DNA from 2 places in the Pseudomonas sp. AC193 genome. Region 1 is predicted to be linked to the other one. Evidence: riboswitches for the same ligand, from Rfam matches in the RefSeq annotation. Region 1 holds a riboswitch; the other holds the start of a gene.

Region 1 (4,803 bases):
GGTCAAGAACTCGGTCCAGTACATGGGGGCTCCTCTGAAATTGATCAGGAAAATTGGATTCACTGTATAGATGCGGCTCCTTGTGGGAGCGGGCTTGCTCGCGAATGCGGTGTGTCAGGCAACCTCTATTCGCCTGACTCGCCCCCTTCGCGAGCAAGCCCGCTCCCACAGGTATTGCGAGTACCTATGGCACTGAGTAACCAATTGTTTCATCTGGTAGGCTCGGCAGATTACGCCCAACGCTCAAAGCCTAAAAGGTACAGTTGATGACGAACACGCGCCGCGCCGTATTCCTTGATCACCCGTCGCTCGATCTTGGCGACCTCGACCTCAGTCCGTTGCGCGAGTGTTTCAGCGATCTGCAACTCTTCGCCCAGACCCTGCCCGAGCAAGTCAGCGAACGCCTGCAAGGCGCCACCGTGGCCATTTCCAACAAGATCCTGATCGACGCCGCCGCGATGGCTGCCAACCCTGATTTGAAGCTGATCCTGATCACCGCCACCGGCACCAACAACGTCGACCTCGCCGCCGCCCGCGCTCACGGCATCACCGTGTGCAACTGTCAGGGTTACGGCACGCCGTCGGTGGCGCAACACACGATCATGCTGCTGCTCAACCTCGCCACGCGTCTGGCCGATTATCAGAAAGCCGTCGGCGAAGGTCGCTGGCAGCAGGCGAAACAGTTCTGCCTGCTCGACTATCCGATTGTTGAACTGGAAGGCAAAACCCTGGGTTTGCTCGGTCACGGCGAACTCGGTGGCGCGGTGGCGCGACTGGCCGAAGCCTTCGGCATGCGCGTTTTGCTCGGACAGATCCCCGGGCGCCCTGCCCGCTCGGATCGTCTGCCGCTGGAGGAACTGCTGCCGCAAATCGACGCCCTCACCCTGCACTGCCCGCTCAACGAGCACACCCGCCACTTCATTGGTGCCCGCGAACTGGCGTCGATGAAACCCGGCGCCTTCGTGGTCAACACCGCGCGTGGCGGTTTGATCGATGAACAGGCGTTGGCCGATGCGCTGCGTAATGGTCACCTCGGCGGCGCGGCGACGGATGTGTTGAGCGTCGAGCCGCCGACCCAGGGCAATCCGTTGCTCGCGGCGGACATTCCACGGTTGATCGTTACGCCGCACAACGCTTGGGGCAGTGTTGAAGCGCGCCAGCGCATCGTCGGTCAATTGACCGAAAACGCTCAGGCGTTCTTCAGCGGTAAGGCGCTGCGGGTCGTCAGTTGATAAACTGCGGCACTTTTTTTTGAGGAGCAGTTATGGATCCGCGCAGTGAAGTACTGCTTCGTCAGCCCGAGTTGTTTCAAGGTTCGTTGTTGTTGGCCGGTTTGCCCGCCGACGATCTGCTCGGGCGCTTGCCCAACGCGTTCGGCTGGTGCTGGCATGCCGGCGATCAAGCGGCGCTGGACGCTCGCTTCGAAGGTCGCAGCCATTTCGGCGTGAATGTTCCGGAGCGTGAGTTTGATAGCGCTGTGGTGTTCTTGCCCAAGTCCAAGGATCTGACCGATTACATCCTCAACGCCGTGGCCTCGCGTCTGGCCGGTCGAGAAGTTTTTCTGGTCGGGGAAAAACGCAGCGGCATCGAAGGCGCGTCGAAACAGCTCAATCCGTTCGGCAAGCCGCGCAAACTCGACAGCGCGCGTCACTGCCAGCTCTGGCAAGTCACCGTGGCCAACGCGCCAGAAACGAAATCGCTGGAAAGCCTCGCGCAGACTTATGAATTGCCGCTGGCCGAAGGCCCGTTGAAAGTGATCAGCCTGCCGGGCGTGTTCAGCCACGGTCGTCTTGATCGCGGCAGCGCCCTGCTGCTGGAACATCTGGACAAATTGCCGAGTGGCCATCTGCTCGACTTCGGTTGCGGCGCGGGTGTGTTGGGCGCGGCGGTGAAGCGTCGCTATCCGCATAATCAGGTGACGCTGCTTGATGTCGACGCGTTTGCCGCTGCCAGCAGTCGTCTGACATTGGCCGCTAACGGTCTGGAGGCCGAGGTGCTGACAGGCGATGGCATCGATGCGGCGCCGATGGGTTTGAGCGCAATTTTGAGCAATCCGCCGTTCCATGTCGGCGTACACACTGATTACTTCGCCACCGAGAACTTGCTGCGAAAAGCGGCCAAACATCTGAAAAACGGTGGCGAACTGCGCTTGGTCGCCAACAGTTTCCTCAAGTACCAACCGCTGATCGAAGAGCATCTAGGCGTGTGCGCGATCAAGGCCGAAGGCAATGGCTTCCGGATTTACCGGGCCAAGCGCGGCTAGAACTTCTTTCAAAAAAGAGGCTTGCTCAATCGGATTTGCCTAGGCAGAATCCGCTCCGTCCTAGGGGAGTAGTCTCCCACGAGCGCCAAGCTCGTCCGGCATACGTCAACATACTTGATCCTCAGATCATGGCGTATGCGACCCAAGCGTCCGCATCAGACGGATCGCAGGGTTTGACAAGACCTATGACACGCACACCTTACCCGGGGCGGGAAGGCTGTACGTGTCATAGCCGTGTCGACCCGCCCCTTAGGAAAATCCTGATGCTGGACTCGTTACTCGTTCCCACCGCAATCGTTGCCTTGGCCGAAATCGGCGACAAGACGCAACTGCTCGCGCTGATTCTCGCCGCTCGCTTCCGCAAACCCTGGCCGATCATTGCCGGTATTGTCGCCGCGACCCTGGCCAACCACGCAGCAGCCGGTGCGGTAGGCGCCTGGTTCGGCAGTTTCTTCTCGAATGCGACGCTGCACTGGATCCTCGCCGCGAGCTTCACGGCCACGGCGCTGTGGACGTTGGTGCCAGACAAAATGGACGACGATGAAAGCAGCACGGCACGTAAGTTCGGGCCGTTCCTGACCACGCTGATTGCGTTCTTCCTGGCTGAAATGGGTGACAAGACTCAGGTCGCGACGGTGATGCTGGCCGCGCAATACCCTGACTTGTGGCTGGTGATTATCGGGACGACGGCGGGCATGTTGATTGCCAACGTGCCGGTGGTATTGGCCGGTAACTTTGCCGCCGACAAATTGCCGCTGACCCTGATCCGTCGCCTCGCGGCGTCGGCGTTCATGATTCTGGCAATTGTCGCGGTGTACAAAGCGATGCAGAGCAGTGGTTGGGTTTAACAACGCACGTCGATAAACCGCGTGATCGTTCTTCGCGAGCAAGCCCGCTCCCACATTAGATGGCAGTGGACACAGATTATGTGCTCAAGCACATCCAGTGTGGGAGCGGGCTTGCTCGCGAAGGGGCCATCAGCCTCACTGCAAATTCATCAGGATTTCGGGGCTTGTTCGTAAAGCGGCATGACCTTTGGAATCGCTGCCTGCAACGAAGCAATCCGGCTAGCCGATGCCGGGTGAGTGCTCATGAACTCCGGTGGTGAACCTTCCGAGGCCTTGCTCATCTTGTCCCACAGGGTGATCGCGGCATTCGGGTTGTAGCCGGCGCGGGCGGCCAGTTCCAGACCAATCAGGTCGGCTTCGTTTTCGTTCGCGCGGCTGTTCGGCAGCGTCATGCCGTAGTTGGCCACGGTGTCGGCCAGCGCCAGGCTGTCTTGGCCCAGACCGAGCAACGCACCCGCGCCCTGCTTGGCCATTTCAATCCCGTAGGCCTTGGACATCGCCTCACGGCCGTGCTCGCGCAAGGCGTGGGCGATTTCATGGCCCATGACCGCGGCGATTTCATCGTCGGTGAGTTTCAGGCTGTCGATCAGCCCGGTGTAGAAAATGATCTTGCCGCCGGGGCCACAGTTGGCGTTGAGCTCGTCACTCTTGATCAGATTGACTTCCCATTTCCATTGCGCCGCATCGGGGCGGAAGTTCGGCGCCTGAGCGATCAAACGGTCGGCGATCGCCTGAACGCGTTTGGCGTCGCTGCTGGTCTTGTCCAGCACACCTTTGGTGGACGCTTCGCCGACGGTCTTCTGATACGACTGGGCATACATCTGGTCGACCTCTTGCGAGGACAGCATGCTGAACATGTACTGCTTGCGCTCCACACCCACGGCGCCGCCGCTGGTGGTGTTGACCGACTGACAACCGGCCAGCAACAACGCTGCGCTCAGTGCACTTACAACCAATGTCTTGTTCATTCAAAAGCTCCCTGAAAACCTGCCGGGTATCCTAGGCGGGTAATTGTATCGACGCCAGATACAACGGACGTGTTGCAGTGACTTTCAGACATGTCCCACAGTTCAAAAGCCCCTCACCCTAGCCCTCTCCCGGAGGGAGAGGGGACTGACCGAGTTGTCTTGCGCCATACATCGACCTGAGAAAGCGTGGCGATTATGGATTCAAAACAGAAGGTTCAGGTCGGTGCATCGCGTCAATATCCCCCGATCAGTCCCCTCTCCCTCTGGGAGAGGGTTAGGGTGAGGGGCTCTTGATAGACCAGACAACTCAACCCGGCGTCAAACACTCCGGCCCATTGAGCTTCGGATCATTGATCAGATTCGCCAACACCCGCTCCCGCAACACCGCCGGCTCACTCGCCAGCAACGCCTGCAACACATGCAACGGCGTCTCGGGATCCAGCCACGCCGCCTGCCCCGCCTCATCCAGAATCAACGGTCGGCGCTGACCCGACGCCGACTGCGTAATCACCGCCGTACTCAACCAGACCTGTTCCTGCACCGGATACGCTTCCCAGATCGCCGCGAAAAACAGCGACGCGCCCTCCCCCGGCGTCAGCCAGTACGGGCGTTTGCGCTGAGTGCCGCGCCATTCGTAAAAACCATTCGCCGGCAGCAGGCAGCGACGCTGACGCAGCGCCTCACGGAACATCGGCTGTTCGGCCACGGTTTCCGCGCGGGCATG
Region 2 (4,803 bases), 1.7 Mb from region 1:
GCGACCCTCGGCCTGTTTCTGTCGCTGCTGGTGATACTCGCCTGCCGCACCGCGCTGGGCACTGAAGCGTTTGAAGAGTGGGGCTGGCGGATTCCGTTTCTGCTGTCGATCCTCCTGCTGATCGTCTCGGTGTACATCCGCCTGCAACTGAGCGAGTCGCCGGTGTTCCAGAAAATGAAGGACGAAGGCAAAGCGTCGAAAGCGCCGCTAACTGAATCATTCGCCCGTTGGGACAACCTCAAAGTGGTGATCATGTCGTTGCTCGGCGGCACGGCCGGGCAAGCGGTGGTTTGGTACACCGGGCAGTTCTATGCGCTGTTTTTCCTGTTGCAAACGCTGAAGATCGACCCGCAAACCGCCAACTTGCTGATCGCCGGATCACTGTTGATCGGTACGCCATTCTTCGTGATTTTCGGCAGCCTGTCCGACCGCATCGGGCGCAAGCCGATCATCATGGTCGGCTGCATTCTGGCGGCGCTGACCTACTTTCCGATCTTTCATGCGCTGACCCAGTACGGCAATCCTGATGTGTTCATCGCTCAGGAGAAAAACCCGGTCAAGGTGATCGCCAACCCCGAACAGTGTTCGTTCCAGTTCGATCCGGTGGGCAAGGCCAAATTCACCAGTTCCTGTGACCTGGCCAAGACGCTGTTGGCGAAACGGGCGATTCCGTATGAGAACGTCACCGCCGAACCCGGCACCGTGGCGCAAGTGCGTATTGGCGACAAAGTCGTCGAGAGTTTCGACGGCAGCGCCCTGCCCGCCGCCGACTTCAAAACCCGCAATGATGCCTTCACCGCGACACTGGGCACTGCGCTGAAAGAAGCCGGTTATCCAGAGAAAGCCGACCCGGCAAAAACCAATTACCCGATGGTGCTGCTGTTGCTGGCCATTTTGGTGATCTACGTGACCATGGTGTATGGGCCGATTGCGGCGTGGCTGGTGGAGCTGTTTCCGACGCGCATTCGCTACACCTCGATGTCGCTGCCGTATCACATCGGTAACGGCTGGTTCGGCGGGTTCCTGCCAACGGTGGCGTTCGCGATGGTCGCGGCCACCGGGGATATCTACTACGGCTTGTGGTACCCGATCGTGATTGCGGTGATGACGGCGATACTGGGTACGTTCTTCCTGCCGGAAACCAAGGATCGCGACATTCTCAAAGACTGACCCGCCCCCTTGTAGGAGCTGCCGCAGGCTGCGATCTTTTGATTGTGTTTTTTAAGGTCAAAAGATCGCAGCCTGCGGCAGCTCCTACAGGAGTGTTGCGGTGTCAGAACGGGCCCTGGGTGACCACGCGGGTGTCGATGATCTGCTGCAATGCTTGAATTCGCTGCTGATAAACGTCGGTGAGGCATTTCACATCAGCGGCGCATTTGCCACGGGTTTTCAGCCACGCCTGTTGCTCGTCAATCAAGGCACCACGGCCACCCATCGGCAGAAACCGGCGATCCAGTTTGTAGAGCAGCGCCATGCTCACGTCCATGTCGTTGAGCGCGCGGTTGGCGCACACCGCTTTTTCATCGGCAGCTTTGGCCCGGTCGCAGTCGAAACTGGCGCCGTAAGCAGCATGGCCGATGATCAGGGCAGACAAGCCGAACACGGTTGAAAGTAGAGTTTTGTTGCGCATGGGTTGGGTCATCCAGACAGCGATTGATCCCTCTTGGGCTAATGCATGAGCGCAAAGTTTCTGAACGCCTGCCAAACCACCGCCTCCAATGTTTACACCACTGGAGGTCACCACCATGAACAGCAACGACGACAAAACCCCGAATGCCCCACCTACCGACACATCCGGCAAACCGGTGAACGTGGTCGAGCGTGATCTTGAAGACCACGATGACGACACCAAAGGTGTGGATGAGGTGATTACGCCTTCGTCTACCCGGGTGAAAGAGCAGGATGCCGAGACGCTGCAGCGCAAGGTCGATGAGATTGAACGCAAAGTGGCGGATGGCAACTAAGGTTTGCTGCTTGACAGATAACCTTGTGGCGAGGGGATTTATCCCCGTTGGAGTGCGCAGCGCTCCCAGCTTTTAAAGAGGGGCCGCTGCGCGACCCAACGGGGATAAATCCCCTCGCCACAGAGTTCGCTGTCAAATGCAAATACCCGCTTGAGCTGGCCTTTTAACGAAATTTTCATACTCCCCCGCCTATGATCCCGCACCTCGTTGGGGAGTAGCCTGTTTCCGTGCACTGCGGAAGCGTTCGTATCAACATTCTCGGCAACATGCCGTGGTGCGAACACCTTTTGGTTGGTGAGACCGACGACACATCCATGCCTAAAGTCGGGCGTGTGGTTGTGTCGTTGACTCATAGCCCGACTGGAAGTATCTCCGTGAATCCTGTTTCCCTCATTTTCCTCGCGCTGGCCATGTCCACGGATGCGTTTGCAGCCGCCATCGGCAAAGGCTCCAGCCTGCACAAACCTCGCCTCACGGAAGCCCTGCGTACCGGTCTGATCTTCGGCGTGATCGAAGCCATCACCCCCATTATCGGCTGGCTGATCGGCCAAGCCGCGAGCCAATGGGTTGCCGAATGGGATCACTGGATCGCCTTCACCCTGCTCGTGGTGCTCGGCCTGCACATGATCTACAACGGTCTGAAGCATGAAGAAGAGGAAGAAGAAAAACCGGGTTCGCATTCCTTCCTGATTCTCGCCGTCACCGCGTTTGCCACCAGCATCGACGCCCTTGCCGTGGGCGTTGGCCTGGCGTTTGTCGACGTGAATATCTGGGTGGCTGCGGCGGCGATCGGTCTGGCGACCATGACCATGGTGACCATCGGCGTGATGCTCGGCCGGGTGTTGGGCTCTATGGTTGGCAAACGTGCTGAAATCGTTGGCGGTGTGGTGCTGATGATCGTCGGTGCGACGATTTTGTATGAGCATCTCGCGGTCTGAGATTAGCCGTTAGACGGCGCCGTCAGTGCCAACGCGTTGCCTGGCGCGGCCCCGCTGGCGGTGTTGTCGAAAATGCACCAGGTCGTCGCGCCATGCGCATCGGCGGCCTGCAATACGTTGGCGAGGCTCTCCAAATAGGAGTCATCGTAAGCACTGTGGTAAATGCGCGGTGAACCGTGCAGCCGCCAATAACGCGTTCCGTGCCAGCCAACCGCGGAAGAATCACTGCTGATGCGCGACGGATCGACCACAGCCTGAGCGATCCGGTAAGCGATCAACAATGATTCGGCAGCCACCCATGACTCATGACGCGGCTCCAGCACCACGTCGCCGTCGAAGCGCTGGCGCAACGCATTGAAAAACGCTTCGGCACTGACCGCATCAAATGCCAGTGACGGCGGCAATTGCAGCAACAAACAGCCCAATCGATCAGCCAAACCGCTGCACTGCGCCAGGAACTCATCGAGTTCTTCGTCGCAGTCCATGAGCCGGCGTTCATGACTAATCTGTTTGGGCACCTTTACTGAAAAGCGAAACCCCTCCGGCACCGAATCCGCCCAACGTTCATAGGTTGAGCGGCGATGTGGGCGGTAAAACGAGCTGTTGATTTCCACGCAGTTGAGCCGCGCCGCATAGCGTTGCAAATGCGTGCCCTCCTCCGCAAATGCCGGCCAATGTTCACGCCCGAGACTCCAGCCGGCACACCCAATGAAAATCAAACAGCACCTCCGAAACTCCACTCCCATGTAGGAGTTGCCGCAGGCTGCGATCTTTTGATCTTACAAACAACGTCAAAAGATCGCAGCCTTCGGCAGCTCCTACAGGGGGACGTTATTTTTTGCTAGGGAGAACTGAGCTCAAAACCTGCTTGGCGGTTTGCACCAGAATCCCCGCCTCGTCCGCATCGCCCTTGAGCAACGTCGTGGCGAATTTCTTCGCTTGTTCAAGCTTGATGTGCGGCGGTAGCGGCGCCACGTTCGGGTCGGTTTTGAACTCGACCAGCACCGGCACATCGGAAGCCAAAGCCTGTTCCCATGCGCCTGCTACGTCCTCTTCGCGGTCAACGAAAATCCCTTTCAGGCCGATGGAAATGGCGAACAAGTGATACGGCACATCGGGAATGTTCTGCGACGCCTCGAACTTCGGATCGCCCTCCATCACTCGCTGTTCCCACGTCACCTGGTTGAGATCTTCGTTGTTGAAGACCGCGCAGATCCATTTCGGGCTCTTCCACTGCCGCCAGTATTTGGCGACGGTGATCAGCTCGGCCATGTTGTTCATCTGCATCGCGCCATCGCCCACCAGCGCAATCACCGAGCGTTCGGGATAGGCGAATTTAGCGGCGATTGCATAAGGCACAGCAGCGCCCATCGAGGCCAGCCCACCGGACAACGAACACATCATGCCGCGACGAATTTTCAAGTCACGGGCGAACCAATTGGCGCACGAACCGGAGTCGCTGGTGATGATCGCTTCATCCGGAACTCGCGGTGACAGCTCATAGACCACTCGCTGCGGATTGATCGGCTTGGCCTTGGCCATCGCGCGTTTTTCCAGAGTTTTCTCCCAGCTACCGCGCCAGCCTTCAACTTTCTTGCGCCACTTACCCGAGTTTTTCTGTTCGAGCAACGGCAGCAACGCCGCGAGGGTTTCCGCCGCGTCGCCGACCAGATTGACCTCCATCGGGTAACGCAGGCTGAGCATGTCGGGCTGCAGATCAATCTGCACACCACGCGCCTGCCCCTCTTTGGGCAGAAACTCCGAATACGGAAAACCCGAACCGATCATCAGCAAGGTGTCGCACTCGGTCATCAGCTTGTAACTCGGCTCGGTACCAAGCAGGCCGATGCTGCCGGTCACCCACGGCAAATCATCCGGAAGCACCGCTTTGCCAAGCAGCG

What was found. Region 1 has a riboswitch for manganese ahead of ACZZ0D_RS01545 (TMEM165/GDT1 family protein). Riboswitches for the same ligand answer to the same signal wherever they lie in the genome.
Region 2: it holds a riboswitch for manganese, as region 1 does, so the genes downstream of both, mntP (manganese efflux pump MntP) here and ACZZ0D_RS01545 (TMEM165/GDT1 family protein) in region 1, are expected to answer to the same signal.

The regions. Positions count from the first base shown of each region.
Region 1 is NZ_OZ409832.1:314,779-319,581, reverse strand. Features, by position in the region: gene ACZZ0D_RS01560 (LysE family translocator) at 1-24, opposite strand, end outside; gene ACZZ0D_RS01555 (2-hydroxyacid dehydrogenase) at 267-1,232, shown strand; gene ACZZ0D_RS01550 (class I SAM-dependent methyltransferase) at 1,265-2,263, shown strand; yybP-ykoY riboswitch at 2,314-2,438, shown strand; gene ACZZ0D_RS01545 (TMEM165/GDT1 family protein) at 2,527-3,111, shown strand; gene ACZZ0D_RS01540 (M48 family metallopeptidase) at 3,261-4,079, opposite strand; gene ACZZ0D_RS01535 (SOS response-associated peptidase) at 4,387-4,803, opposite strand, start outside.
Region 2 is NZ_OZ409832.1:1,965,902-1,970,704, reverse strand. Features, by position in the region: gene ACZZ0D_RS09105 (MFS transporter) at 1-1,170, shown strand, start outside; gene ACZZ0D_RS09100 (lysozyme inhibitor LprI family protein) at 1,274-1,630, opposite strand; gene ACZZ0D_RS09095 (hypothetical protein) at 1,746-1,964, shown strand; yybP-ykoY riboswitch at 2,162-2,332, shown strand; gene mntP (manganese efflux pump MntP) at 2,339-2,902, shown strand; gene ACZZ0D_RS09085 (DUF72 domain-containing protein) at 2,905-3,648, opposite strand; gene ACZZ0D_RS09080 (thiamine pyrophosphate-requiring protein) at 3,734-4,803, opposite strand, start outside.